Regions from separate parts of the Pseudomonas sp. Q1-7 genome, predicted to be linked through region 3. Evidence: riboswitches for the same ligand, from Rfam matches in the RefSeq annotation. Region 3 holds a riboswitch; each other region holds the start of a gene.
What was found. A riboswitch is a leader RNA that binds a small molecule or an ion and turns the genes downstream of it on or off. The one in region 3 is predicted to bind cobalamin.

Region 1 (9,777 bases), 1.3 Mb from region 3:
GTCGTAGCCGGCGCTGGTATCGACGACATCGGCCAGGGCCGGCCCACCGCGCAGGGCAGCCAGTTGGCGACGGAAGAGTTCGGCGAAGGCACCCTCGCCGAGGTCCGGCCCGGCGAACAGCACGCGGGCGTAGGAAGTTGCGTTCATGGGGTTTCCAGGTAGGGGGCAAGGGCCTGCCAGAGGCGCTCGACCGAATCGAATTCGCGCGTCACCGGCGGCAGGTCCGGACGCTTGAGGATCAGCACCGGCAGCCCGCGTTCGCGGGCCACCTGCAACTTGGGTTCGGTGGACTGACTGCCGCTGTTCTTGCTGACCAGCACGTCGCTGCCCAGCCGTGCGAACAGCGCGCGCTCGCCGTCGAGGTCGAAGGGGCCACGGGCGCCTATCACCTCGTAGCGCTCACCCGCCGGCTGGTCTTGCAGGCAGCGCACGGTCCAGTGCTGCCGTGGCGGAATCTCGTGGAGGTGCTCCAGGGGTTCGCGACCGAGGGTGAAGAACGGGCGGCGGAACGCCCTCAGGGCCGCCGTCAGCCCCTGCCAGTCTTCGACCTCGCGCCAGTCGTCGGCCTCGCCCGCCTGCCAGCCGGGACGGCGCAGGGCCCAGCAGGGCACGCCCGCCAGCCGGGCGGCGGCAGCGGCATTGCGGCTGATCTGCGCGGCATAGGGGTGGGTGGCGTCCAGCAGCAGGCCGATGCCTTCGGCGGCCATGAACCGGGCCAGGCCTTCGGCGCCGCCGTAACCGCCCACGCGCACCTGGCAGGCGAGGTCGTCCGGCACCTTGCCGAGGCCGGCGAGGCTGTAGACGTGCGCGGGTCCCAGGCGGCGGGCGATGGCCAGGGCTTCGCTGACCCCGCCCAGCAGGAGGATGCGCGTCATCGCGGTTCCACGGCCTCACCGACGATGTTGCCCAGACGGTCGATGGCGAAGACTTCCAGCGCCACGCCGGCCGGCACGGTCTTGCGGGCGAAGGCCAGGGCATGGGCGCAGACCGCGTTGCCCAGCGCGATGCCGGCGTCCTGGGCCATGACCAGCGCCAGCTGGCTGGTGTTGGCGCCGCGCATGGCGGCCTGCAACTCGGCGCTGGCACCCAGTTCGGCGGCCCATTGCGCCAGCAGCGGCAGGTCGATGCTGGAGCTGCGGCTGTGCAGGTCCAGGTGGCCGGCGGCGAGCTTGCTGATCTTGCCGAAGCCGCCACACAGGCTGAGCTTGTCCACCGGCGCCTTGCGCAGGTGCTTGAGCACCGCGCCGGCGAAGTCGCCCATTTCGATCAGCGCGGTGTCGTCCAGGTGGTAGCGGCGGCGCATGGCGTCCTCGCTGGCGTTGCCGGTGCAGGCGGCCAGGTGGCGGAAGCCATTGGCACGGGCGACATCGATCCCCTGGTGGATGGAGGCGATGTAGGCCGAGCAGGAGAACGGCCTGACGATGCCGGTGGTGCCGAGAATCGACAGGCCGCCGAGGATGCCCAGACGCGGGTTCATGGTCTTCAGCGCCAGCTCCTCGCCACCCTGTACGCAGAGCGTCACCGCGAATCCGCCGCGGTAGCCGCGCTCGGCAGCGAGGCGGGTGAGGTGCTCGGTGATCATCTGCCGGGGCACCAGGTTGATCGCCGGCTCGCCCACGGCCAGGGTCAGGCCCGGCTTGGTGACGGTGCCGACGCCGGGGCCGGCATGGAAGCGCACGCCGGCTTCGGCGGCCAGGCGCACCTGGGCATAGATCAGCGCACCGTGGGTCACGTCCGGGTCGTCGCCGGCATCCTTCAGGGTGCCGGCTTCGGCGCCGCCGCCCATCAGCCGACAGAACTCCAGGCGCATCAGCACCTGCTGCCCCTTGGGCAGCACGATTTCCACCGCATCCGTCGCCTCCCCGCCCAGCAACAGGCGCGCCGCCGCCAGGCTGGTCGCCGTGGCGCAGCTGCCGGTGGTGTAGCCGCTGCGCAGGGGCGCGGGCTGTTCGGGGGTTTCGTCACGCATGGGCAATGGCGGGTCCACTCAGAGGTTCAGCTTGGCGCTGAGCGCAGCGAAGCCCAACGCGTCGATGCTGGGCCTCGTTCCTCGGCACCAACCTACGCATGCTTGGTCACCTCAAGCAGGGTAATCGGCAGGGCCGAACGCCAGGTGTCGAAGCCACCCAGTGGTTGGGCCTGGGCCACGGCGATGCGCGTGAGTTCGCCGCCATGGGCTGTGCGGAAGGCCATCAGGACGGCCTCGCTCTGCAGGGTCACGGCATTGGCGATCAGCCGTCCGCCAGGCTTCAGCCGGCTCCAGCAGGTGTCCAGCACGCCGGCTTCGGTGACGCCGCCGCCGATGAAGAGGGCGTCCGGCGCGGGCAGGCCGTCCAGCGCCGCCGGAGCCTCGCCAGCCACCAGTTGCAGGCCGGGCACGCCGAGGGCATCGCGGTTGTGGGCGATGTGCGCCTGGCGCTCCGCGTTGGCTTCGATGGCGATGGCGCGGCAAGTCGGGTGGGCGCGCATCCATTCGATGCCGATGGAGCCGCAACCGGCGCCCACGTCCCACAGCAATTCACCCGGACGTGGCGCCAGCCGCGCCAGGGTGATGGCGCGCACGTCGCGCTTGGTGAGCTGGCCGTCGTGGCGGAAGGCGTCGTCCGCCAGGCCGGTGGTCAGGGGCAACGCACGGGTGCCCGCGTCGCCCTGGACTTCGATGGCCAGCAGGTTGAGCGCGGCGTTGTCGCCCGCCGGCCATTCACCGGCGACGCCGTCGATACGCCGCTCCCGTTCGCCCCCCAGGTGCTCCAGCACGGTCAGCCGGCTGCAGCCGAAACCGCGCTCGGCCAGCAGCGCCGCGACGGCGGCCGGGCTGCTGCCGTCGTTGCTCAGCACCAGCAGGCGGGCGCCTTCATGCAGGTGGGCATTCAGCACGGCCAGGGGCCGGGCGACCAGCGACAGCAGGACCACCTCCTGCAGCGGCCAGCCCAGGCGGGCAGCCGCCAGCGAACAGGACGAAGGCGCGGGCAGCACACGCATTTCCGCGCTGGCAACCTGCCGCGCCAGGCTGGCGCCGACGCCGAACAGCATGGGATCGCCGCTGGCCAGCACGCAGATCGGCGTACCGCGTTTTTCCAGCACCGGCGCCAGAGAGAAGGGGCTCGGCCAGGGCGTGCGGCGGGCGCGGATGCAGCGGGGCAGCAGGTCGAGCTGGCGCGCTCCGCCGACCACCTCGGCGGCGTCCAGCAGGGCGTGACGGGCCGCCTTGCCCAGGCCCGCGTAGCCGTCTTCGCCAATACCAATCACTGTCAGCCAGGGCTGCATTTGCCGTCCTCATTTCCGAAATCGCCCGGGATATCCGGCTTCCGACAGGCAGCCTTTTCCCCGCTCCGGGCAAAGCGGGCATAATAGCGCCCTTCATCGGTCGCCGGCGCTCACCTGACGAGCCCGGCCTAAGAGGGAACACGGTCGAGCCGTGGCTGCCCCCGCAACTGTAAGCAGCGAGTCCATGCATTCCAGATTGATCGAAAGCGTCGCGCGCGAAGATTAGGCAAGGCCGTCGCCAACGCCCCCATCATCGAGCGCAGCAGCATTTGCTCAACCTGAACAGGCCACTGAATTTTCGGGAAGGCCGCAGAGGACGACGACCTGCCAGCCAGGAGACCTGCCGGTGGAACCAGTCGCGTGTGCGCGCATCGAGCGGGGTGTATCGGTGCAACGTTGTCCCTTGCCAAGGGAACCGGGTCGCCGCGACGCCAACCATGGTGACCTGAGTGAAGCACGCGCAACCCACAGTCCCCTCCGTCCGCCCCTCGGCCTGTCCGGGGTTGCTGCGCATCGTCCAGGCCAGGGACGGCGGCATCTGCCGGATCAAGCTGCCCTGTGGCCGCCTGGGTTCGAGCCAGGCCCGCGCCGTGGCGGCCGCGGCGACCGCATACGCCGCTGGCGTGATCGAGACGACCAACCGTTCCAACCTGCAGATTCGCGGCGTGAAACCGGGCGGCGAGGGCGCGCTGATCGGGGCCCTGCTGGCCGCCGGCCTGGGCGCGGGCTCCCCCGGCGCCGACGATGTGCGCAACCTGATGGTCAGCCCGCTGGCCGGCCTCGACGGCAGCGCCCTGGTGGATATCTCGCCGCTGGCCGAACGCATCCTCGCGCTGCTGCAAGACCAGACGCGCTTCCACGCCCTGTCGCCCAAGTTCGCCCTGCTGCTGGACGGCGGCGAGGCCATGGCGATGCTCGACCATCCCCACGATCTCTGGCTGTCGGCCATGGGCGATGGCGATCAGGCACTGTTCGCCTTCGGCCTGGCGGGCTGTCCGCCGCACGCCGCTGGCGATGCCCCTGCCCTGGCGGCGGTAGCGCGCGACCAGGTGCCCGCCCTGGTGGAAGCCGTGCTGGCGCTGTTCCTCGAACTGGCGACACCCGAGCAGACGCGCATGCGCCACCTGCTCGCCCAATACCCGGAGGGCGACCTGCTGCTGCGTCTGCAGCAGCGGCTGGACGTTCCCCTGTTGCCGGCCGGCGACTGGTGCCGCCCCACGCCACAGCCCTTCGCCCACCTGGGCACGCACGCCGGCCGCCACGTCGGTGGCGCCCCCGCACTGGGCCGGCTGGGGGCCGCTCAGCTCCAGGCGCTGGCCGAACTCGCCGACGACCTGGGCGACGGCAGCCTGCGCCTGACGCCCTGGCAATCCCTGCTGCTGCCCAACGCGCGGCACCCTGACGCGGTCCTGCGGGCCATGGGGCGACTGGGCCTTGCCACCGGGGCGAGCGAGCCCTTCGCGCGGCTGGTCGCCTGCACCGGTTCCGCCGGCTGCACCCGGGGCCTGGCCGACACCAAGGCCGACGCCCTGGCCCTGGCGCCGCGGCTGCCGGCGGACGCCGTGGTGCACCTCAGCGGCTGCCCGCGCTCCTGCGCCGCCGCCCATGTGGCGCCGTTTACCCTGCTGGCCAGCGGCCCGGGGCGCTATGACCTGTACCAGCGTGGCGGCGCCGGCTTCGGCCGGCTGCTGGCGCGCGACCTCAGCATCCAAGAGGCCGGCGAACGGCTGGCCACGCCTCCTGACACCTGGAGTTCCACCCCATGATCGAATACATCCGCGATGGTCAGGAGATCTATCGCAACTCCTTCTCCATCATCCGCGCCGAGGCCGATCTCAGCGGTATTCCCGCCGACCTGGAAAAGCTCGCGGTGCGGGTGATCCACGCCTGCGGCATGGTCGACGTGGTGGCGGACCTGCGCTTCTCGCCCGGCGCGGGCAGCGCCGGCCGCGCGGCGCTCGCCGCTGGCGCGCCGATCCTCTGCGATGCGCGCATGGTGGCCGAAGGCATCACCCGCGCGCGCCTGCCGGCGGACAACCGGGTCATCTGCACCCTCAACGATCCGGGCGTGCCGGAGCTGGCCCGCGAACGCGGCAATACCCGCTCGGCGGTAGCGCTGGAGCACTGGCGCGAGCATCTGGAAGGCAGCGTGGTGGTGATCGGCAATGCCCCCACCGCGCTCTTCTACCTGCTGGAAATGCTCGATGCCGGCGCCCCCAGACCGGCGCTGATCCTCGGCTTCCCGGTGGGTTTCGTCGGCGCGGCGGAATCCAAGGACCTGCTCGCCGCCGACAGCCGTGGCGTGCCCTACGTGATCGTACGCGGGCGGCGCGGCGGCAGCGCCATGGCGGCGGCGGCGGTCAACGCCCTGGCCACGGAGGTGGAATGATGGAACGCAAGGGACGGCTGATCGGCCTGGGCGTGGGCCCCGGCGACCCCGAACTGATCACCCTCAAGGCCCTGCGCCTGCTGCAGTCGGCCGCCGTGGTCGGCTATTTCGTGGCCAAGGCGAAGGCCAGCCAGGGCCAGGGCGGCAATGCCTTCGGCATCATCGAGCAGCACCTCGGCGAGACGCAGCAGCGCATGCCTCTGGTCTACCCGGTGACCACCGAGAAGCTGGAACCGCCGCTGTCCTACGAGACCGTGATCAGCGACTTCTACGACACCGCCGCCGCACAGGTCGCCCAGCATCTGGACGCCGGTCGCGACGTGGCGGTGATCTGTGAGGGCGACCCATTCTTCTACGGCTCCTACATGTACCTGCACGACCGCCTGGCCGCGCGCTACGAGGTGGAAGTGGTGCCCGGCGTGTGCTCCATGCTGGGCAGCGCGGCGGTGCTCGGCGTGCCCCTGGTGTACCGCAACCAGAGCCTCTCGGTACTCTCCGGCGTGTTGCCGGAAGACGAACTCAAGACGCGCCTCGCTGACGCCGAAGCCGCCGTGGTGATGAAGCTCGGGCGCAACTTCGACAAGGTGCGCCGGGTGCTGCAGCAGCTCGGCATCGCCGACCGCGCTCACTACGTGGAGCGCGCCACCATGGCCAACCAGCGCATCGTGCCGCTGGACGAGGTGGACCCCATGGCCTCGCCCTACTTCTCGATGATCGTCATCCCCGGCCAGCAGTGGAGAGGCTGATGCAACAGCGCAACGCACCGGCCATCCTGCTTCTCGGCGCGAGCGGCCTGCCGGTCGCCCGGAAAATCCAGGCGCTTTATCCACAGGCGCGCATCCTCGGCCTCGCCGGCCGGGTCGAAGGCGCCGACGCCCACTACGCGGAGTTCGGAGAAACCCTGCGCGGGCTCTATCGCGAGGACACGCCGATCATCGCCCTGTGCGCCGCCGGCATCGTCATCCGCACCCTGGCACCGTTGCTGGCGAGCAAGGGTGCCGAGCCACCGGTACTGGCCCTGGCGGAGGACGGCAGCGCCGTGGTGCCGCTGCTCGGCGGCCTTGGCGGGGTCAACCGCATGGCGCGGGAAATCGCCGCCGCGCTGGACGTGGCGCCGGCCATCACCACCAGCGGCGAACTGCGCTTCGGCACCTGCCTGCTGGACCCGCCGGCGGGCTATGCCCTGGCCGATATCGAGCAGGGCAAGCGCTTCGTCGCCGACCTGCTCGGCGGGGAAAACGTGCGGGTCGAAGGTGCCGCGCCCTGGCTGGAGGACGCCCGTCTGCCCCTGGCCGAGACGGCGCGACGGGTCATCCAGATCACCGCCGAGGCTCGTCCCGCCGAACGCGACGAACTGCTCATCCACCCCCGCGTCGTCCTCGCCCGCATCCATGGCGACGTAACGGCCGACAGCCTGCACGAGGCGCTATCCACCGCCGGGCTGGCGCCGCAGGCACTGGCCTGCCTGCTGGCGCCTCGCGAGCGCATGACGGATGCCGCCTTGGCGGCCAGCGCCGCCGCACTCGGTGTGCCGTTGCGCTTCATCGAGGGCGAAGCGGCCCTGCCCCCCTTGCATCATCAGGGCGAAACCCTGGACCTCCACCTCGCGGCGCAACCGCTGGACCCGAAGGATTTCGGCCAGCCGCGCGGACGCCTGAGCGTGATCGGCCTCGGCCCCGGCGCCGCCGAATTCATGGTGCCGGCCGCGCGCAGGGCCCTGGACGAGGCCGAGGACCTGCTCGGCTACGACACCTACATCCGCATGGCCGGACCGTTGCGCCCCGGCCAGGTGGCCCACTGCACCGACAACCGTGAAGAACTGCAGCGTGCCCGCCACGCGTTCGAGCTGGCCGCCAGCGGCCGCCGCGTGGTGGTGGTGTCCTCCGGCGATCCGGGGGTGTTCGCCATGGCCGCCGCCGTGCTCGAAGCCCTCGACGACGCCCGCGATCCCGACTGGCTGCGGGTGGAGCTGCAGGTGTACCCCGGCGTTTCCGCCGCCCTGGCCACGGCGGCCAAGGCCGGTGCGCCGCTGGGCCACGACTTCTGCCTGATTTCCCTGTCGGACAACCTCAAGCCCTGGGCCGTGATCGAGGACCGCCTCGACCATGCCGCCGCCGCCGACCTGGCCATGGCCTTCTACAACCCGATTTCCCGGGCCCGCCCCTGGCAACTGGGCCGCGCCCTGGACATCGTCGCCCGCCACCGCAAGCCGGAAACGGTGGTGGTGCTGGGCCGGGATATCGGCCGCCCGGCGGAAAAGCTCACGCTCACCAGCCTCGGCGAACTGACCCCGGATCAAGTGGACATGCGCACCCTGGTGATCGTCGGCTCGTCGCTGACCCGCCGCGTGCCCAAGGGCAATGGCGAGGATTGGGTGTATACGCCGCGCTGGTATCGCTGAGCGCTCCCCCGGGATGGCGTAGAGCGAAGCGAAACCCATGCCGATCTCCATGGAGACGCCTCGTTATCGTACAACCACCATCCGTCGCCCTTTCCCCTGACGTCCCCAGCGCCCTTGAACTAAAGCCTTATACGCGTTGACAACGGCGAAGCAGCCTGTTGATAATCGCCGCCATGTTGTACGACAACGTATAACAGAGCATAAGAACAAGACTGCCACAGGGGCCCACCATGACCCTCGACTTCCCAGGCTTCACTGCATCCCGCCAGGCCTGCGCCAGCCAGGCCATTCTCCCGTTTTCCCGGCGCGCCCGACTGGCGCCCAGCGGATTCGCCGACGGCTAGCCGCGGCTGATACCTGGCCACCCGGCCAGATCATGCCCTGAGTCCAGGGCCACACCTTGCCCCCACCCTGTCGATGTGCGCACGCCGCGCGCAGGGGCCGGCTCAACCCAAGAAACCCCGGAGCACAACAACAATGATCCTCCGCACCGCCCTTCACTCCACCCTCCTGGGGGCCGGCAGCCTCGCCTGCGGCCTCGCCCTGTTGCCCGCCAGCGTCCACGCCGCCGGCTTCGCCGAAGACGCCAAGGTCGGCCTGAACCTGCGCAACTTCTACATCAACCGCAACTTCGTGAACCCGACCAACCCCCAGGGCAAGGCCGAGGAATGGACCCAGAGCTTCATCCTCGACGCCCGCTCCGGCTTCACCGAAGGGCCGGTGGGGTTTGGCGTGGACCTGCTCGGCCTGCTTGCGGTCAAGCTCGACGGCGGCAAGGGCACCCGCGGCACCCAGTTGCTGCCGGTGCATGACGACGGCCGCCCAGCCGACGACTTCGGCCGCCTGGCCGCGGCCGGCAAGATGCGCGTGTCGAAGACCGAGTTGAAAGTCGGCGAATGGATGCCGGTGCTGCCGATCCTCCGCGCCGACGACGGCCGCTCCCTGCCGCAGACCTTCCAGGGCGGCCAGGTCACCTCCCAGGAGCTCGACGGCCTGACCCTGTACGGCGGCCAGTTCCGCCAGAACAGCCCGCGCAACGACGCCAGCCTGGAAGATATGTCGATGAACGGCCGCGCCGCCTTCACCTCGGACCGCTTCAACTTCGCCGGCGGCGAGTACGCCTTCAACGAGAAGCGCACCCTGGTCGGCCTGTGGTACGCCGAGCTGGACGACATCTACCAGCAGCAGTACCTGCAACTGACGCACAGCCAGCCCGTGGGCGACTGGACCCTGGGCGCCAACCTCGGCTACTTCGACGGCAAGGAGAACGGCAGCGCCCTGGCCGGCGACCTGGACAACCGCACCTGGTCCGCCCTGCTCTCCGCCAAATACGGCGGCAACACCTTCTCCCTCGGCCTGCAGAAGGTCAGCGGCGACAACGCCTGGATGCGCGTCAACGGCACCAGCGGCGGCACCCTGGCCAACGACAGCTACAACTCCAGCTTCGACAACGCCAAGGAAGAGTCCTGGCAACTGCGCCACGACTACAACTTCGCTGCCCTCGGCGTGCCCGGGCTGACCCTGATGAACCGCTACATCAGCGGCGAGGACGCCCACATCGGCACGGTGACCGACGGCAAGGAATGGGTGCGCGAGACCGAGCTGGCCTATGTCGTGCAGTCAGGGGTGTTCAAGGCGCTCAGCGTGAAGTGGCGCAACGCGAGCGTCCGCCGCGACTTCAGCAACAACGAGTTCGACGAGAACCGCCTGATCATCAACT
Region 2 (9,777 bases), 1.3 Mb from region 3:
CAGGCAAATCTCGTCGGCCTGTTCGGCGCGGCCGAGGAAACGCCCGAGGGCACCTTCGCGGCTGTCGTCGAGCAACCAGCCGAAGCGCAGCAGCACGTGCTTGGGGCAGGTCGCGCGAACGCTCTGCTCCATGCGCCAGATCGCCTGGCCACGCGCGCTGAGGGGGACGGTTTCGTCCTTCTCGCTGTAGGCGGTGGCGCGGGAACCGTCGAACACCCGATAGGTGGAAGGTTGCAGCAGGACGATGCCGTGGTGCTGGCAGAGTTCGGCCAGACGCTCCACGCCGCGCTCCTGGGCGGCCAGGCGGGCATCGCTGACTTCGTCGGCCTGGAACCAGTCGAAGTAGTAGGCGAGGTTGACCACGGCGTCGGGCCGGGTGTCATCGAGCAGCTGCGTCAGGCTGGCGGCGTCCCAGCCCTGTTCGGGCGGACGCGGAGCGAGAAATCCAATGTCTTCCTCGGCCCCCAGGCGAATCAGCGCCTGTCCGAGTGAATTGCCGCCACCCAACAGCATCAAGCGCATTCGCATAGAGAAAAAGGTCGCTTAAAGCCGGTTAGAGGGAGTGGGCGGGTCATTCGCCCGCCGCTTAAGAGCCGCATTCTGCGGGTTTCACCGCCGTACGTCACTAACCGCGTGGCGGCTCCGCCCGCGCCGGGCGGAACAGATGGCTGTGCTCGGCGCGGTAGAGGGAGGAATCGGCGAAGCCCTCGGCGGCCAGCACCTCACCCACCAGGATCAGCGCGGTGCGGCGGAAATCCCGTGCCGCCACCTTGGGCAGGATGTCGCCCAGGGTGCCGGTGACCTGCTCCTGGTCCGGCCAGCTGGCGCGGTGGATCACCGCGATCGGGCACTCGGCGCCGTAATGCGGCAGCAGTTCTTCGACAATTTTCGCCAACTGGCTTACCCCCAAGTGAATGGCCAGGGTCGCACGGTGCCGCGCCAGGTCGCCCAGCGCTTCGCCTTCCGGCATCCGTGTCTTGCTGGCGTAGCGGGTGAGGATCAGCGTCTGGGACACCTCCGGCAGGGTCAGCTCGCAGCCCAGCAGGGCGGCGCAGGCGGAGGTGGCAGTCACCCCCGGCACCACGTCGTAGGGAATGCCCCGCGCACGCAGGTGGCGGATCTGCTCGCCGATGGCGCCGTAGAGGGACGGATCGCCGGAATGCACCCGCGCCACGTCCTGCCCCCTGGCGTGGGCCTCGGCCAGCAGGGCGACGATTTCCTCCAGGTGCAGTTCGGCGGTATTCACCACGCGCTCTGCGCAATGCCCGGCCAGCACCGCTTCCGGCACCAGCGAACCGGCGTAGAGGATCACCGGGCAGGAGCGGATCAGCCGCTGGCCCTTCACCGTGATGAGTTCCGGATCGCCGGGGCCGGCGCCGATGAAATAAACGGTCATGGCCGTTCTACCTCGTGCTGGAGGCAGGCCAGGGCACAGGTGGCGCTGGCGCTGCGGCGTTTGTCGATGAGCAGGACGGCGCGACTGCCAAACAGGGTGTCAGCCAGGGCCAGGGCGGCGGCTTCGGCCACCCCCGCACTGCCGCTGGCCGCGCGCACCGGCTCGGAAGGCTGGCTAAGGCGCCGTTCCTGGGCAACCAGCTTATCCACAGGCAGGCAATGCAGCGGGAGCCCCAGCTCCCTGGCCAGGTCGTTCAGCCCGGGCTCCGCCGCCTTGCCTTCGGCGCTGGCCAGCGCGACCAGCGCCTCGAAGGACGCGCCGGCCTCGGCCAGGCACTGCCGCAGCAGGCCTTGCAACTCGTCCGCCGGGCAGCCGCGTCGGCAACCCAGCCCGGCGACCAGTTTCAAACGGAGGGCGACGCGTGGCGCTGGTGCAGCCAGGCGGCGGCCCAGCCCAGCACCGCCCAGAACAGGGCATTGGTGATCAGCGAGGCCGCGATGAACGCGTGCTCCAGGGCTTCAGGCGCTAGGCTGGTGTGGACGTCCGGTTGCGGCGCGCCCAGCAGATGCGGGATCACCAGCAGCAGCAGGCCGGCCACGCGCAGGGCCCAGTGGCGGCCGAAGGCGATCAGCGCCAGGCCCACAGCGGTGGCGCAGGCGGTGCCTACCCACCAGGTCTGGCGCTGGGCCAGATCGGCGGCGGCGGTGCCCGGCAGCTCCGGCGGCAGGCCGAGGGACGGCGCCAGGGCGAAGGTGGCAAAACCGCCCAGCCCCCAGAGCAGGCCCTGCCAGGCGCGGGTCGGGCCGCGCAGGCTGAACAACCCGGCGAGGATCAGGGCGAAGCCCACCGCCACCACCAGGTTGCTGCCCCCGGTGGCGAGGGTGCGCTGCCAACCGTCTTCCGGGGCCCAGGCTTCGTCGCTGTGATCGTGGATGTGGGCCACGGCGGCGCCGCCGTGTTCATGCTCGTGGGGCTGTTCCACAGGCGCCGGCTCGGCGGTCTCGTAAGTCTCCGCCTGGAGGATCAGCGGCGTGACCCACAGACTCTGCAACAGGGTCAGCACCAGGGCGGCGATCAGGCCGGCGAACCCGGCGGTCTGGGCAATGCGCTTGATCATCGGAGCTTACTCAGTGGCAGGGGAAGGCGGCGCTGTGGCGGGTGTCGTGGGCGGCGTTGTGCACAGCCTCGATATGCGAGAAGCCGGCGAAATACACCAGGGACAGGCCGATCAGGCCGGCACCGATGGCCAGGACGAGACGCTGGGCCAGGGTCGATGACGAAGCGGCGGAATGGGACAGGGTGCGGCTGGACATGGAGGTTCCCTCTGCGTTGCGAGTGATGGCGGCAGGGGAACGCGCATGAGGGAAGCGGGCGCACAGGCACCCCGATTTCCGGCTTGCGCCCGCCCACCGCGGGTTGCCAAAACGTGATCAGGCCGGTCTCCGGGCTTGCGACGCCTGCCGATGGCAGGATGGGCTTGCCTTCCCATGCCCGAAAGCACAGTGGCCTACTAATCCCTACGTTCGCTTACCGTTGCGGGGGCAGCGTCGGACTTATCCGAAATTGGATGCACCGACTTCCCGTTTCACCTCGCGTACGGCGACGCAAGGCACCTGAAAAATCCGCGCTAGGACAACACGAGACCGACCAAGCGTCAACTGGCGCGATTGACCGCCGTTGGCGCCCTGCGTAGCCTTCGCCCTTTCGAGGTTCTCCGGGCACGTCCCGGAGCTAAGAGGGAACGTGGTCAAGGCCACGGCTGCCCCCGCAACTGTGATCGCCGCGAACGCCTTCGAAATGCCACTGCTTCATGCGGGAAGGCGAAGGAAAGGCCCCGAAACGGGCCGGGCGAGAGCCAGGAGACCTGCCTCGACGACATTCCACACAACCGGGCGGGGTGATCCGGTGGCGAATCCGTTGCGCGGGGCGAGCCCCGCTGCGTTCGTCATGCCCGCCGACCGACCACGCAGAGGCGCGCATGAAAACCCTGGCCAAGCTCCCCGTCACCATCGTCACCGGCTTCCTCGGCGCCGGTAAGACCACCCTGCTCCGTCACATGCTGGACTCGGCCTCCGGCCGGCGCATCGCGGTGATCGTCAACGAATTTGGCGAGCTGGGCATCGACGGCGAAATCCTCAAGCAATGCGCCATCGGCTGCAGCGAGGAAGAGGCCGTGGGCCGCGTCTACGAGCTGGCCAACGGCTGCCTCTGCTGCACCGTGCAGGAAGAGTTCTTCCCAGTGATGCGCGAGCTGGTGGCACGCCGTGGCGACCTCGACCAGATCCTCATCGAAACCTCCGGCCTGGCCCTGCCCAAGCCACTGGTGCAAGCCTTCCAGTGGCCGGAAATCCGCAACGCCTGCACCGTCGACGCGGTGATCACCGTGGTCGACAGCCCGGCCGTGGCCGCCGGCACCTTCGCCGCCCACCCCGAACAGGTGGACGAGCAGCGCCGCCAGGACCCGAACCTGGACCACGAATCGCCGCTGCACGAGCTGTTCGAGGACCAGTTGGCCAGCGCCGACCTGGTGGTGCTGAACAAGGCCGACCTGCTCAGCGCCGACGCCCTGGCCGCGGTGCGCGCCGAGGTGGCGGAAGAGCTGCCGCCGGCGGTGAAGATCGTCGAGGCCAGCGCCGGCAAGCTGCCGCTCGATATCCTCCTGGGCCTGAATGCCGAGGCCGAGCTGCACATCGACAGCCGCCCCACCCACCACGACCACGAAGGCCACGAGGACCACGATCACGACGAGTTCGATTCCTTCCACGTCGACCTGCCGGACGTGGACGAAACCACGCTGCTCAGCGCCCTCGGCCAACTGGTGGAACGCCACGCCATCCTGCGCATCAAGGGGTTCGCCGCCATCCCCGGCAAACCCATGCGCCTGCTGGTGCAGGGCGTCGGCAAGCGCTTCGACAAGCACTTCGACCGCAAATGGCTGGCCGACGAACCCCGTGGCACCCGCCTGGTGGTGATCGGCCAGGAGCTGGACCAGGTCGCCATCGCCAATGAGCTGCGGACTGCGCTGGCATGAGGCACGCACAACGCCCCTCCCCCATCGGGAGAGGGGCCGGGGGTGAGGGCAATAGCCGGGCGCGGGGACCTTCCCTCCCCCCAACCCTCTCCCAGAGGGAGAGGGGGTAAAAGAGCATGCACCTCCTGCGCACCCAACCCGGCGGCTTCGTCCCCGACGACGGCATCGCCCACCTGGCCCAGACGCCTGCCGAGCTGGTGATTCTCTGCAGCGGCGACTCCCACCTGGCGCTGCTGGCCGAGGCCGCCCGCGAGCTGCCGGCGGACTACCCCAGCCTGCGCCTGGCCAACCCCATGCAGTTGCAGAACCACGCCTCGGTGGACCTCTATGTCGACGAAGTGCTGCAACACGCCAAGGTGATCCTCATCTCGGTGCATGGCGGCGTCGGCTACTGGCGCTACGGCATCGAGCAGTTGGTGACGCTGGCCGAGCGTGGCGCGACGCTGATACTGGTACCCGGTGACGACCGCCCCGACCCGGAGCTGACCGGCCTGTGCAACGTGCCCGCCGAAGAGGCCGAACGCCTCTGGCAGTACCTGCGCCAGGGCGGCCTGGACAACGCGCGACAGCTCTTCCATTGCCTGGCCAGCCGCTGGCTTGACCGCGACTACCCCTGGAGCGAACCCCGCGCCTTGCCCCGCGTCGCCCTCTACCACCCGCGCCTGAGCCCGGCGCGCTTGGACGACTGGCAATCCGAGTGGCAGCCCGGACAGCCGGTGGCCGCCCTGCTCTTCTACCGAACCCACTTGCAGGCCGCCAACACAGCCTTCATCGACAGCTTCTGCGCGCGCATCGCCGCCCAGGGCCTGAATCCGCTGCCCATCGCCGTCGCCAGCCTCAAGGAGGCCGAATGCCTGGAGACGGTGGAGCACTGGCTGGACGCGGCCGACGCCAGTCTGATCATCAACACCACCGGCTTCGCCCAGTCCAACCCGGACACTCCCGGCCCGCGCCCGTTCCGCCGCGACATTCCGGTGCTGCAGGCCATCTGCTCGCTGGACAACGAACCGCTCTGGCGCGAAAACCCGCAAGGCCTGGGCCCGCGCGACCTGGCCATGCACATCGCCCTGCCGGAACTGGATGGCCGCATCATCACCCGCCCCATCAGCTTCAAGGGCCTGGCCTGGCGCAGCGAGCGCAGCCAGAGCGACGTGGTCTGCTACCTGCCCCAGGTCGAGCGCATGGACTTCGTCGCCGAATTGGGCCGGCGCTGGTGCGCGCTCGCGCGCAAGGCCAACGCCGACAAGCGCGTCGCGCTGATTCTCGCCAACTACCCCACCCGCGACGGCCGCATCGGCAACGGCGTGGGCCTGGACACCCCGGCAGCGGCGCTGAACATCCTGCGCGCCCTGGAGGCCGAGGGTTATCCCGTGGCCGGTCTGCCGGACAGCGGCACGGCACTTATCCACAGCCTGCTGGGTGGCGTCAGCAACGACCTGGACAACCTCGACCTGCGTCCCTGCGCGCAAAGCCTGGCGCTGGCCGATTACCTCGCCTGTTTCGCCCGCCTGCCGGAGGCCAACCAGCACGCGGTGCGCGCGCGCTGGGGCGAGCCGCAGCAGGACCCGATGTTCCGCGCCGGAAGGATGATGGTCGCCGGCCTGCGCTGCGGCCTCGCCTTCGTCGGCATCCAGCCGGCACGCGGTTACCAGTTGGACCCGGCGGCCATCTACCACGATGCCGACCTCGTGCCGCCCCACGGCTACCTGGCCTTCTACTTCTGGCTGCGGGAGGTCTTCGCCGCCGACGCGCTGGTCCACGTCGGCAAGCACAGCAATCTGGAATGGCTGCCGGGCAAGGGCGTCGGCCTGTCCGCCGAGTGCTGGCCGGACGCGGTGATGGGCCCCTTGCCGAACATCTACCCGTTCATCGTCAACGACCCCGGCGAAGGCGCCCAGGCCAAGCGCCGCGCCCAGGCGGTGATCATCGACCACCTGATGCCGCCGCTGACCCGCGCCGAGACCTACGGGCCCCTGCGCGACCTGGAACGGCTGGCCGACGAATACTACGACGCGACCCTGCTCGACCCGCGCCGGGCCGTGCAACTGCGGGGAGAAATCCTCGAACTGGTGAGGGCAACCTCACTCGACCGCGAGCTGAACCTCGGCCTCAACGACGACGCCGACAGCTGGCTGCCGCAACTGGATGCCTACCTCTGCGACCTCAAGGAATCGCAGATCCGCGATGGCCTCCATGTGTTCGGCGAGTCGCCGTCCGGACGCCTGCGGGATGACACCCTGCTGTCCCTGGTGCGGATACCGCGCAGCGATGGCAAGGGCGCCAACGCCAGCCTGCTGCGTGCCCTGGCCAGTGACCTGAAACTGGGAAGCGACCCGCTCGACCTGAACTGGGGCGAGCCCTGGCAAGGCCCGCGCCCTGCGGTGCTGGACGCCATCAGCGCGGAACCCTGGCGCAGCAATGGAGACACCCGCGAACGCCTGGAACTGCTCGCCCTGGGCCTGATCGAGACCCGCGACTTCGGCTCCATCGGCGCCGCCAGCGATGCGGTTATCCACAACCTGCGGACCCGGATCGCCCCCACCCTGGATGCCTGCGGCGGCGCCGAAATCGGCGGCGTGCTGGCCGCCCTGGAAGGCCGCTTCGTCCCGCCGGGCCCCAGCGGCGCGCCGAGCCGCGGCCGCCTCGACGTACTGCCCACAGGGCGCAACTTCTTCACCGTGGACGTGCGCAATCTACCCACGCCCACCGCCTGGCGCCTGGGCTTCCAGTCCGCCAGCCTGTTGCTGGAGCGCCACCTGCAGGACCAGGGCGACCACCTGCGCCAGCTCGGTATTTCCGTGTGGGGCACCGCCACCATGCGCACCGGCGGCGACGACATCGCCCAGGCCCTGGCGCTGATGGGCGTGCGGCCGGTGTGGCAGGCCGGCAGCCAGCGAGTGGAAGACTTCGAAATCCTGCCGTTGTCCCTGCTGGATCGTCCGCGGGTGGACGTGACCCTGCGGGTGTCGGGCTTCTTCCGCGACGCCTTCGCCAACCTCATCCGCCTGTTCGACGCCGCCGTGCAGGCCGTGGCTGAACTGGACGAACCGGAGGACCTGAACCCCCTCGCGGCACGGGTGAAACAGGAAAGCACACGCCTCGCCGCCGAAGGCCTGGCCGTCGAAGATGCCCGCCTGCAGGCCGGCTGGCGGGTCTTCGGTGCCCAGCCCGGGGCCTACGGCGCCGGCGTGCAGGGCGCCATCGAGGCACGCCAGTGGCAGGACCGCGCCGAGCTGGCCGAGGTCTATCTCAACTGGGGCGGCTATGCCTATGGCGCGCAGGATGCCGGCACCCCGGCTCGGGAACGCTTCGCCCAGCGCCTGCAACGCTTGCAGGCGGTGCTGCAGAACCAGGACAACCGCGAGCACGACCTGCTCGATTCGAACGACTACTACCAGTTCCAGGGCGGCATGCTCGCCGCCGCCGAAACCCTGCGCGGGGAAAGGGTCGCCAGTTACCACGGCGACCACAGCCAGCCCGACCTGCCACGCATCCGCAGCCTCAAGGAAGAACTGGCCCGCGTGGTTCGTGCCCGCGCGGCCAATCCGAAGTGGATCGCCGGCATGAAGCGCCACGGCTACAAGGGGGCGTTCGAACTGGCCGCGACCGTGGACTACCTGTTCGCCTTCGACGCCACCAGCGAACTGGTGGACGACCACCAGTACCGGCAACTGGCCGATGCCTACCTGCTGGACCCGGACACCCGCGCGTTCATTCGCCAGCACAACCCCGAGGCCCTGCGCGATATCGCCGAGCGCCTGGTGGAAGCCCAGCAGCGCGGGTTATGGGAAAACCCGGGCGACTACCGCGAGGCGATCGAGAACCTGCTGCTCGATAGCGAAGAACAGTAGGTTGGTGCAGAGCGCAGCGAAGCCCAACGTTTCGAGGTAGAGCCCGCACGTTGGGTTTCGCAGGCTCTACCCAACCTACGAGAGCATCCCCACGGCTCACCCCCGCAGACGCGCCGCCGCCTCCCGCAGGATGCGCGCAGTGCCTTCCCAGCCCAGGCAGCCATCGGTGATGGACACGCCGTAGCGCAGGTCGCAGGACAGCGGCTGGGCGCCGTCGAACAGGTGGCTTTCGAGCATCACCCCGCGCAGCGCGTCCTGGCCGGCAAGGCGCTGGGCGATCACATCCTCCAGTACCGCCGGCTGGCGCAGCGGGTCTTTGCCGCTGTTGGCGTGGCTGCAGTCGACCATGATGCGCGGAGCGATACCGAGCTTCTCCAGGCCGGCGCGGGCCGCCTGAACGCTCTCGGCGTCGAAGTTAGGGCCCTGGTGACCGCCGCGCAGCACCAGGTGGGTATCGGCATTGCCGGCGGTCTGCACCAGCGCCGGACGGCCCTGGTCGTCGAGGCCGAAATGCTGGTGGGCATGGGCCGCCGAGCGCATGGCGTCAGTGACGATGCCGAGGCTGCCGTCGGTTCCGTTCTTGAAGCCCACCGGCAGGTCGAGGCCACTGACCAGCTCGCGGTGGATCTGCGATTCGCTGGTGCGCGCACCGATGGCGGCCCAGCTCAGCAGGTCGTCCAGGTAACCGGCCACCAGGGGTTGCAGCAACTCGGTGGCCACCGGCAAGCCCAGCTCGGCGATGTCCAGCATCAGCCGGCGGCTGAGCGCCAGTCCTTCGGCCATGTCGCCGCTGCCGTCCAGCCGTGGGTCGTACACCAGTCCCTTCCAGCCCACGGTGGTACGGGGCTTCTCGACGTAGGCGCGCATCACCAGCAGCAACTGGTCGCTCACCTCGGGTGCCAGGGCGGCGAGGCGCCGGGCGTAGTCGAGGGCGGACTGCGGGTCGTGGAGGGAACAGGGGCCGACCACCACCAGCAGGCGCGAGTCCTCGCCATCCAGCACGGCGCGCACGGCCTCGCGCTGGGCGCGGATCTGGCGGGCGAGCTCATGGGTCAGCGGCAGGCGCTGGCGCAGGTCGGCAGGGGTGGGCAGCGGACGCGTGCTGCGGGATGACGGGATGACCACGTCCAGGGCATGCAGCGGCGGTACAGCGGTGGGCAGAACGGAAACGGAAGAATTCATGACTGGCGTCCTCGGCCGGCGCGGCTCGATCCGCGCGCGGCGCGCTATCTGGGTGTTCGATTCAAGGGGGTGCGGGCGGTACGGGAGCGGCTAAATCGCCAGTCGTTGCGGTAATAGGTCGAGTCGGTGCGGTAGCTGATCATGGTGCGATCCTCGGTAACGTCGGTTCGGTCTTTTGGACCCTGGAAAACAAAAACCCCCGGTCGGGTTGCCGACCGGGGGTTTCGTGGAGCTTTGGCGGCGACCCTGCTGGAGTGGGCCGCCTGATGGGTATCAGGTCAGCCCCTGGCTAAACCAATACCCGTGGAAATAGCTGG
Region 3 (9,777 bases):
GCCATTGGCAGGAAGCCGGCCTCGCCGACCGCATCGAACTGCGCCTGGCACCGGCCCTGGAGACGTTGGCGCAGTTGGACAGCGGCAGTTTCGACCTGATCTTCATCGATGCCGACAAGGCCAATTACCCGGCCTACCTGGAAGAAGGGCTGCGCCTGGCGCGCCAGGGTGGCCTGATTCTTTTCGACAACGTGTTGTGGAGCGGCCGCGTGCTCGAGGCCGCACCGGACAGCGCCGACACCCGCGCCATCCAGGCCCTGAACAGCGCGCTGAAAAATGACGCACGCGTCGATCTCTCGATGCTCCCCGTGGGCGATGGCCTGACCCTCTGCCGAAAACGCTGAGCCGCATACCCGCGCCGCCGGTTGGCGCCAAGCGCAGCGCGGCCCAATGGCGCGATTACCGGCATGGGCTCGTTGGGTTTCGTGCCTCAACCCAACCTACGGCGGACCGCATGCGCTAACGGGTATGCCGCCACCGGGACCGCAGGTTGGCGCCAAGCGCAGCGCGGCCCAATGGCGCGATTACCGGCATGGGCTCGTTGGGTTTCGTGCCTCAACCCAACCTACGGCGCGCTGCAGACGCTGAGCGGCATCCTTGAACCGAGGGGGTGGCTCGAATTGACGCTGCCTCCCCGAGTCTCTAACCTTCGCCGCTGCCTCAGGTGCCCCATGGCTTCGGCCAATGGGGTGAAACAGGGAAGCCGGTCCATTCCTTCGAAGAATCCGGCGCTGCCCCCGCAACGGTAGGCGAGTAGACAGCCGCAATCGGCCACTGTGCCCCTGGCATGGGAAGGCGCGGCACGGGAGTTTCGGCTCCACTCGCAAGCCCGGAGACCGGCCTGGCGCAAACAGGGCATCGCGGAGCCTTCCGCATGCAGTATTCCTTGTAGATGTCGCGCGGGTGGCACGACGGAGACCCAGACCTTGATTCGCAAGCCTTTCTTCAGGCCGGCGGCGCTTGCGCTGCTCGGCGGAACCTTCATTTCCCCCTCCCTGGTCGCGGCGCCGCTGACCCTCGACGAGCAGGTGGTTACCGCGACCCGCAGCGAGCGGCCGGTGCGCGCCAGCCTCGCCGCTACCACGGTCATCGACCGTGAAGAAGTCGAGCGCAGCCAGGCGCGTTCGGTGCCCGAGCTGCTGCAGAAGGTGCCGGGCGTGACCCTCAGCAACAACGGCGGTCCGGGCAAGAACACCACGCTGTTCCTGCGTGGCAGCGAGTCCGACCACGTGCTGGTGCTGATCGACGGCATCAAGGTGGGTTCGGTGAGCGCCGGCCTCACCGCCTTCCAGGACCTGCCGGTGGAGTTGATCGAGCGCATCGAGGTGGTCCGTGGTCCGCGTTCCAGCCTCTACGGTTCCGAAGCCATTGGTGGGGTGATCCAGATCTTCACCCGCAAGGGCGGCCAGGAAGGGGCCAAGCCCTGGTTCTCCGCCGGCTACGGCACCCACGACAGCTACGAAGGCAGCGCCGGGGTTTCCGGGGGGGACGGCAAGGGTTGGTACAGCCTGGGGGTCAGCAGCCAGGACACCGACGGTATCAACTCCCGCCGTCAGGGCAGCGACTACTACGAGCCGGACGCCGACGGCTACCGCAACCTCTCCGGCAACCTGCGCGCCGGCTATCGTTTCGACAACGGCCTGGAGCTGGATGGCACGCTGATGCGCGCCAAGGCCCACAACGATTACGACGACATCGACTCGTCGGGCTTCTTCCACCCACAGGGCGGCCACAATGCCAACGCAGACAACCGCCAGGAATTGCTGGGCGGCCGCGTCCGCTACAGCCCGGCGGAACGCTGGGATGTGACCCTGCAGGCCGGCCGCAGCGAGGACAAGAGCACCAGCCACACCGATGGCGTGTTCGATGCGCGCTTCGACTCCACCCGCGACAGCGCCTCCTGGCTCAACGACCTGACCCTGGCCGAGGGGCATGTGCTGACCCTGGGCTACGACTGGCAGCGCGACCGGATCAGCAGCTCCACCGCCTTCGACAAGGACTCCCGCAAGAACCAGGGCGGGTTTGCCCAATACCTCGGCCAGGCCGGTCGCCAGGACTGGCAGCTGGCCCTGCGCCGCGACGACAACGAGCAGTTCGGCACTCATGACACCGGCAACGCCGCCTGGGGCTATGCCCTGACCGAAGCGCTGCGTTTCAGCCTGAGCTACGGCACCGCCTTCAAGGCGCCCAGCTTCAACGAGCTGTACTACCCCGGCTACGGCAATCCCGACCTGGATGCGGAAACCTCGGAGAGCTTCGAAGCCGCCCTCGCCGGTCAGCACGACTGGGGCCACTGGTCGATCAATGCCTACCGCACCCATGTGGATGACCTGATCGCCTACGACTCCACCCTCGGCCCGTTCGGCGGCCCGAACAACATCGGCAAGGCGCGCATCGATGGCCTCGAACTGGTGGTCGGCAGCCACTGGCTGGGCTGGGACTGGAGCGCCAACGCGACCTTTCTCGACCCGGAGAACCGCGAGTCCGGTGCCAACGATGGTAATGAACTGCCGCGTCGGGCCAAGGAAATCTTCAATCTGGACCTCGATCGGCGCATCGGCCGCTTCGGCGTCGGCGCCACTGTGCATGCCGAAGGCCGCAGCTATAACGACCTGGCCAACCGCGAACGCGTTGCCGGTTACGCCACGGTGGACCTGCGCGGCGAATACTGGCTGACCGAGGAGTGGCGCCTGCAGGCCAAGGTCAGCAACCTGCTGGACGCCGATTACGAAACCGCCCTGGACTATAACCAGCCGGGACAGGCGGTGTTTTTCACCGTCCGTTACCAGGCCCTGTGAGGAGGAACGTCCGATGAGCGAATCCGCCGAACGCGATGCCCGCCACAAGGCGCGCATGCAGCGCAAGAAGGCCGTGGTCGACGAAAAGATTGCCCAGGCCCAGAGCGAGTACGGCCTGCTGCTGGTGCACACCGGCAATGGCAAGGGCAAGAGCAGTTCCGCCTTCGGCATGGTTGCCCGTGCCTTGGGCCACGGTCTCAAGGTGGGCGTGGTGCAGTTCATCAAGGGCGGCATGTCCACCGGCGAGGAGAACTTTTTCCGCCGCTTCCCCGACGAGGTCAGCTACCACGTGATGGGCGAGGGCTACACCTGGGATACCCAGGACCGCCAGCGCGATATCGAGAAGGCCCGCGCGGCCTGGGCGGTGGCCCGCGGCCTGCTGGACGACCCGCGGATCGGCCTGGTGGTGCTCGATGAGCTGAACATCGCCCTCAAGCACGGCTACCTGGAGCTGGACGAGGTGCTCAGGGACATCGAGTCCCGCCCCGAACGCCAGCACGTGGTCGCCACCGGCCGTGGGGCGCCCCAGGGCCTGATCGACGCCGCCGACACCGTCACCGAGATGAGCCTGGTCAAGCACGCTTTCAAGGCCGGCGTGAAGGCCCAGAAGGGCGTGGAGTTCTGATGGATCACGCCTGTCCCGCACTGTTGATCGCCGCCCCGGCTTCCGGCCAGGGCAAGACCACCGTCACCGCCGCCCTGGCGCGCCTGCACACCCGTCAGGGGCGGCGGGTCAGGGTGTTCAAGTGCGGGCCGGATTTCCTCGATCCGATGATCCTCGCCCGTGCCTCCGGCGCGTCGGTCTACCAACTGGACCTGTGGATGATCGGCGAGGCGGAAAGCCGCCGCCTGCTCTGGGAAGCGGCGGGGGAGGCCGACCTGATCCTGATCGAAGGCGTCATGGGCCTGTTCGACGGCTCGCCCTCGGCCGCCGACCTGGCACGGCACTTCGGTGTGCCGGTGCTCGGGGTGATCAACGGCGCAGCCATGGCGCAGACCTTCGGTGCCCTGGCCGTGGGCCTGGCTACGTATCAGCCGGACTTGCCCTTTGCCGGCGTGCTCGGCAACCGGGTCGGCAGCCAGCGTCACAGCGAGCTGATCCGCGACAGCCTGCCGGACTGGATTCGCTGGTACGGCTCGCTGCCGCGCAGCGCGGATGTGGAGCTGCCCAGCCGCCACCTGGGGCTCGTACAGGCCGAGGAGCTGGCGGACCTGGATGCTCGCCTCGATGCTGCCGCCGATGCCCTGGCCGCCAGCGCCGAAGTGGCCTTGCCGCCCCCGGTGACCTTCGCGGCCCCCGAGCCGCAGTCGCTGGGCAACGAACTGGCCGGCGTACGTATCGGCGTCGCGCGTGATACCTCCTTCGCTTTCCTCTATCAGGCCAACCTCGATCTGTTGCAGCGCCTGGGCGCCGAGCTGGTGTTCTTCTCGCCGCTGAACGATGAGCGCCTGCCCGAGGTGGACAGCCTTTACCTGCCGGGTGGTTATCCCGAGCTGCACCTGCGCCAGTTGCAAGGCAACCGCGCGATGGCCGAGGCCATCCGTGCCCACCATGCGGCCGGCAAGCCGATCCTCGCCGAATGCGGCGGCATGCTCTACCTGCTGGCGTCCTTGACGGACGCAGGGGGCGAGTGCGCCGAGCTGCTCGGCCTGCTGCCCGGCCAGGCACGCATGCAGAAGCGCCTCGCGGCCCTGGCCCTGCAGGAGGCGCCGCTGCCCGAAGGCAGCCTGCGCGGGCACACCTTCCATCATTCGTTGCTGGATTCGCCGCTCCAGCCCCTGGTGCGTGGCCTGTGCCCCAATGACAAACCGGTGGCCGAGGCGGTGTTCCGCATCGGCCGGCTGACGGCGTCCTATATCCACTTCTACCTGCCGTCCAATCCACGGGCGGCGGCGGAGCTGTTCCGACCATGAGCGAACACGCCTTCAGCCCGGATGAGCGCGCGGCGGTCTACCGGGCCATCGCCGAGCGACGCGACATGCGCCACTTCAGCGGTGGCGAGGTGGCCCCCGAGCTGCTGGCGCGGCTGCTGGAAGCGGCGCATCACGCGCCCAGCGTCGGCCTGATGCAGCCCTGGCGCTTTATCCGCATCACCTCCACCGAACTGCGTCGACGCATCCATGCCCTGGTGGAAGCCGAGCGGGTGCGCACCGCCGAAGCCCTGGGCGAGCGCTCCGATGCCTTCATGACGCTCAAGGTGGAAGGCATCCTCGATTGCGCCGAACTGCTGGTGGCGGCCTTGATGGACGGCCGCGAGGCCCACGTGTTCGGCCGTCGCACGCTGCCGGAAATGGACCTTGCCTCGCTCTCCTGCGCCATCCAGAACCTCTGGCTGGCGGCTCGCGCCGAAGGCCTGGGCATGGGCTGGGTGTCGCTTTTCGAGCCCGAGGCCCTGGCTGCGCTGCTGGGCATGCCGGCCGGCAGCAAGCCACTGGCGGTGCTCTGCCTGGGGCCGGTGGCGGCGTTCTATCCGGCGCCCATGCTGGCCCTGGAAGGTTGGGCGCAGCCGCGCCCGTTGGCCGACCTGGTGTTCGAGAACCAGTGGGGGGAGCGCCCATGAGCCTGGGTTTCCTCACCCTCGGCGCGGTGGCGCTGGATGCCCTGTTCGGCGAACCGAAGGGCTGGCATCCGCTGGTGGCCTTCGGCAGGCTCGCCAGCCGCCTGGAAGGGCGTTTCAATCCGGGCGGACGTGGCTGGCGCAGCCACGGCGTCAGCGCCTGGGTGCTGGCGGTGCTGCCGCTGACCCTGGCCGCCTGGCTGTTGTCGGAGCTGCCCTATGTCGGTTGGCTGGTGGGCGTGGTCGCGCTCTATGCCGCCATCGGCCTGCGCAGCCTCAACGAACATGCCGAACCCGTGGCCGATGCCCTGCGAGCCGGCGATCTGTCCGAGGCGCGCAGGCGCGTGGGTTACATGGTCAGCCGCGAGACCCGCGAACTGGACGAATCCGCAGTGGCTCGCGCCGCCACCGAATCGGTGCTGGAGAACGGCAGCGATGCAGTGTTCGCCGCGCTGTTCTGGTTCGCCGTGGCCGGTGCGCCGGGGGTGGTGCTCTATCGCCTGTCCAACACCCTGGATGCCATGTGGGGTTACCGCAACCCGCGCTTCGAGCGCTTCGGCTGGGCGGCGGCGCGCATCGACGACCTGCTGAACTACATCCCGGCACGGCTGGTGGCGCTGACCTACGCCGTGCTGGGCAGGACCGGCGTCGCGCTGCGTTGCTGGTGCCGCCAGGCGCCACAGTGGGACAGCCCGAATGCCGGCCCGGTGATGGCCGCTGGCGCCGGCGCCCTCGGCGTGGCCCTGGGCGGGCCGGCGGTCTACCACGGCGAGCGGCACGAACGCCCGGTACTGGGCGAAGGCCCGGCGGCCCGCGCCGACGATATCGGCCGGGCCATGGACCTGGTGCGCCAGGGCGTGTTGCTCTGGCTGGCGGCACTGATCATCGGAGGCTGGCTCCTTGCTTGAGCATGGCGGACGGCTGCGCGCGGCAGCGCGGCGCTACGGCATCGCCGAGGCGGACTGGCTCGACCTTTCCACCGGCATCGCGCCCTATGGTTGGGAATTGCCGGCCATTCCGGCATCCGCCTGGGCACGCCTGCCCGAGCGGGACGATGGCCTGGAGGAGGCCGCACGGCGCTATTACGGCTGCGCCAGCCTGTTGCCGGTGGCCGGCTCGCAGGCGGCGATCCAGGCCTTGCCGCGCCTGCGCGGGCACAGCCGGGTCGGGGTGATCTCGCCGTGCTACGCCGAGCATGCCCATGCCTGGCGCCGCGAAGGCCATGTGCTGGAAGAGCTCGACAGCGAGCGCGCCGAGCGTGAGCTGGAGCGGTTCGACGTGCTGCTGGTGGTCAATCCCAACAACCCCACCGGCCAGCGCCTGTCGCCGGATCGGCTGCTGCGTTGGCGTGAGCGCCTGGCGGCGCGGGGCGGCTGGCTGCTGGTGGATGAAGCCTTCATGGATTGCACGCCGCAGGAGAGCCTGGCGCCTCACTGCCCGCTACCGGGTCTGCTGGTGTTGCGGTCCTTCGGCAAGTTCTTCGGCCTGGCGGGCATTCGCCTGGGCTTCGTGCTGGCCGAAGCCGCCCTGCTGGAGCAGTTGGAGGAGCGGCTCGGCCCCTGGACCGTCAGCGGGCCCGCGCGGGTGCTGGCCAGGACCCTGTTGCAGGACGATGCCGGCCAGGATCGCCAGCGCCAGGCCTTGCTGCGGGACGGCCAGCGCCTGGAACGCCTGCTGCGCGACTGCGGCCTGGCGCCCAGTGGCGGGACCGCACTGTTCCAGCGCCTGCTGCGCGACGACGCGACGGCGTTGCATGCCTTCCTCGCCGCCCGTGGCATCCTCACCCGGCTGTTCACCACACCCGCGAGCCTGCGCTTCGGCCTGCCACCGGACGAACCGGGCTGGTCGCGGCTGAGCCGGGCCCTGATCGATTATCGAAAGGAACATCCATGACCACCCTGATGGTGCAGGGCACCACTTCCGACGCCGGCAAGAGCACCCTGGTGACCGCCCTGTGCCGTTGGCTCCGGCGCCAGGGCGTGGCGGTGGCGCCGTTCAAGCCGCAGAACATGGCGCTGAACAGTGCGGTGACCGCCGACGGTGGCGAGATCGGCCGAGCCCAGGCGGTGCAGGCCCAGGCCTGCGGCCTGGCACCTCACACCGACATGAATCCGGTGCTGCTCAAGCCCAATACCGACATCGGCGCCCAGGTGATCATCCAGGGTCGCGCCGTCACCAGCATGAACGCCGCCGCCTACCACGACTACAAGCGGGTCGCCATGCAGGCCGTGCTGGAATCCCACCAGCGCCTGCGCGCCCAGTACCCGGTGGTGCTGGTGGAGGGCGCCGGCTCCCCGGCGGAAATCAACCTGCGGGCCAACGACATCGCCAACATGGGCTTCGCCGAAGCGGTGGACTGCCCGGTGATCCTGGTCGCCGATATCGACCGGGGCGGTGTGTTCGCCCACCTGGTGGGCACCCTGGCGCTGCTCTCGGAAAGTGAACAGGCGCGGGTGAAGGGGTTTGTGATCAACCGTTTCCGTGGCGATATCGGCCTGCTCAAGCCGGGCCTGGACTGGCTGGAACAGCGCACCGGCAAACCGGTGTTGGGCGTGTTGCCTTACCTCACCGACTTCCACCTGGAGGCCGAGGACGCCATCGACCTGCGCCAGTCCGCCAAGGCCGGCGACCTGCTGCGCGTCGCAGTGCCGGTGCTGCCGCGCATCAGCAACCACACCGACTTCGACCCGCTGCGCCTGCACCCGCAGGTGCAATTGAGCTTCGTCGCTCCGGGCCAGCCGATTCCACCGGCGGATCTGATCATCCTGCCCGGCTCCAAGAGTGTGCGCGCCGATCTCGCGCGGCTGCGCGAGCATGGCTGGGACCTGTCCCTACAGCGCCATCTGCGCTATGGCGGCAAGGTGTTGGGCATTTGTGGCGGCTACCAGATGCTCGGCCAGCGCATCGACGACCCCCACGGGCTGGAAGGCCCGGCGGGGGAGAGCGCCGGCCTCGGCCTGCTGGCGATCGACACCGTGCTGGCGCCGGAAAAGCAGTTGCGCAATGTCCATGGCCGCCTGCTGCTGGAAGATGCGCCGGTCAGCGGCTATGAAATCCATGCCGGCATCAGCCGCGGCGTCGGGCTGGAATACCCCTTGGTGACCCTCGACGACGGCCGCCTCGATGGTGCCCGCAGCGCGGACGGCCAGGTCATGGGCACCTACCTGCACGGCCTGTTCGAAAGCGCCGCGGCCAGTGCGGCGATCCTGCGCTGGGCGGGCCTGCAAAACGTGCAGGCGGTGGATTACCAGGCCCTGCGCGAACGGGATATCGAGCGGCTCGCCGATCAGGTCGACGCGCACCTGGACACCCGCCTGCTCGTCGAACTCTGCGGTATCCAGGAGAGCGTCCATGGCTGAACTCATCCTCGGCGGTGCCCGTTCCGGCAAGAGCCGGTTGGCGGAAAAGCTCGCCGCCGAAAGCGGCCTCGGGGTCGTCTATATCGCCACCAGCCAGCCGCTGGACGGTGAGATGAGCGCCCGCGTCGCCCATCATCGCGCCCGCCGCCCGGACCACTGGGGGCTGGTGGAAGAACCGCTGGCGCTGGCCCGCGTGCTGCGGGAGAACGCGGCGGCCGATACCTGTCTGCTGGTGGATTGCCTGACCCTCTGGCTGACCAACCTGCTGATGCAGGACGACCCGGCGCGGCTGGACGAGGAGCGCGAGGCGCTGCTCGGCTGCATCGCCGAACTGCCCGGTCGCGTGCTGCTGGTGAGCAATGAAACCGGCCTGGGCGTCGTGCCCCTGGGCGAGCTGACCCGTCGCTACGTGGACGAGGCCGGCTGGCTGCACCAGGCCCTGGCCGAGCGTTGCGAACGGGTGGTCTTCACCGTCGCCGGCCTGCCCATGATCCTCAAGGGAGAGCCCCTATGACTCCGCTGCACTGGTGGCAGGCACCCTGCCAGCCGCTGGACCCCATCGCCCGCGCCAAGGCCCGGACGCGCCAGGACCTGTTGACCAAACCCCGCGGCGCTCTTGGCCAACTGGAAGCGCTGGCCATCACCCTGGCGGCCCAGCAGGGCCGTGAAAGGCCGCGCGTCGACCGCCCCTGGTTCGCCGTATTCGCCGGCGACCATGGCGTGGTGGAGGAGGGCGTATCCGCCTACCCGCAGGCGGTGACGGGCGAGATGCTGCGCAACTTCGTACGCGGCGGCGCCGCCATCAGCGTGCTGGCGAAAAGCCTGGGCGCCACCCTGGAGCTGGTGGACCTGGGCACCGCGCAGCCACTGGAACCGCTGCCCGGCGTGCTGCACCTGCAGGTGGGCGCCGGCACCGCGAATTTCGCCCGTGAACCGGCGATGACCGCCGCGCAATGCCTGATCGCCCTGCAGGCCGGCCGTGCCAGTGTCGAGCGCGCTCTGGGCGCTGGTGCCGACCTTTACGTCGGCGGTGAAATGGGCATCGGCAACACCACCACCGCC

Region 1: it holds a riboswitch for cobalamin, as region 3 does, so the genes downstream of both, cobG (precorrin-3B synthase) here and btuB (TonB-dependent vitamin B12 receptor) in region 3, are expected to answer to the same signal.
Region 2: it holds a riboswitch for cobalamin, as region 3 does, so the genes downstream of both, cobW (cobalamin biosynthesis protein CobW) here and btuB (TonB-dependent vitamin B12 receptor) in region 3, are expected to answer to the same signal.

What each region holds. Positions count from the first base shown of each region.
Region 1 covers NZ_CP116304.1:885,486-895,262, reverse strand. The annotation lists gene PJW05_RS04070 ((2Fe-2S) ferredoxin domain-containing protein) at 1-147, opposite strand, end outside; gene PJW05_RS04065 (cobalt-precorrin-6A reductase) at 144-875, opposite strand; gene PJW05_RS04060 (cobalt-precorrin-5B (C(1))-methyltransferase) at 872-1,969, opposite strand; gene cbiE (precorrin-6y C5,15-methyltransferase (decarboxylating) subunit CbiE) at 2,062-3,267, opposite strand; cobalamin riboswitch at 3,348-3,629, shown strand; gene cobG (precorrin-3B synthase) at 3,717-5,033, shown strand; gene PJW05_RS04045 (precorrin-8X methylmutase) at 5,030-5,656, shown strand; gene PJW05_RS04040 (precorrin-2 C(20)-methyltransferase) at 5,653-6,402, shown strand; gene cobJ (precorrin-3B C(17)-methyltransferase) at 6,402-8,057, shown strand; gene PJW05_RS04030 (OprD family porin) at 8,535-9,777, shown strand, end outside.
Region 2 covers NZ_CP116304.1:898,354-908,130, reverse strand. The annotation lists gene PJW05_RS04130 (sugar nucleotide-binding protein) at 1-528, opposite strand, end outside; gene cobM (precorrin-4 C(11)-methyltransferase) at 626-1,396, opposite strand; gene PJW05_RS04120 (cobalamin biosynthesis protein) at 1,393-1,803, opposite strand; gene PJW05_RS04115 (CbtA family protein) at 1,800-2,513, opposite strand; gene PJW05_RS04110 (CbtB domain-containing protein) at 2,524-2,709, opposite strand; cobalamin riboswitch at 2,813-3,028, opposite strand; cobalamin riboswitch at 3,087-3,282, shown strand; gene cobW (cobalamin biosynthesis protein CobW) at 3,375-4,427, shown strand; gene cobN (cobaltochelatase subunit CobN) at 4,544-8,278, shown strand; gene PJW05_RS04095 (3-deoxy-7-phosphoheptulonate synthase) at 8,375-9,460, opposite strand.
Region 3 covers NZ_CP116304.1:2,152,562-2,162,338, forward strand. The annotation lists gene PJW05_RS10005 (O-methyltransferase) at 1-344, shown strand, start outside; cobalamin riboswitch at 646-859, shown strand; gene btuB (TonB-dependent vitamin B12 receptor) at 927-2,798, shown strand; gene cobO (cob(I)yrinic acid a,c-diamide adenosyltransferase) at 2,812-3,423, shown strand; gene PJW05_RS10020 (cobyrinate a,c-diamide synthase) at 3,423-4,712, shown strand; gene bluB (5,6-dimethylbenzimidazole synthase) at 4,709-5,359, shown strand; gene cbiB (adenosylcobinamide-phosphate synthase CbiB) at 5,356-6,264, shown strand; gene cobD (threonine-phosphate decarboxylase CobD) at 6,257-7,249, shown strand; gene PJW05_RS10040 (cobyric acid synthase) at 7,246-8,715, shown strand; gene cobU (bifunctional adenosylcobinamide kinase/adenosylcobinamide-phosphate guanylyltransferase) at 8,708-9,229, shown strand; gene cobT (nicotinate-nucleotide--dimethylbenzimidazole phosphoribosyltransferase) at 9,226-9,777, shown strand, end outside.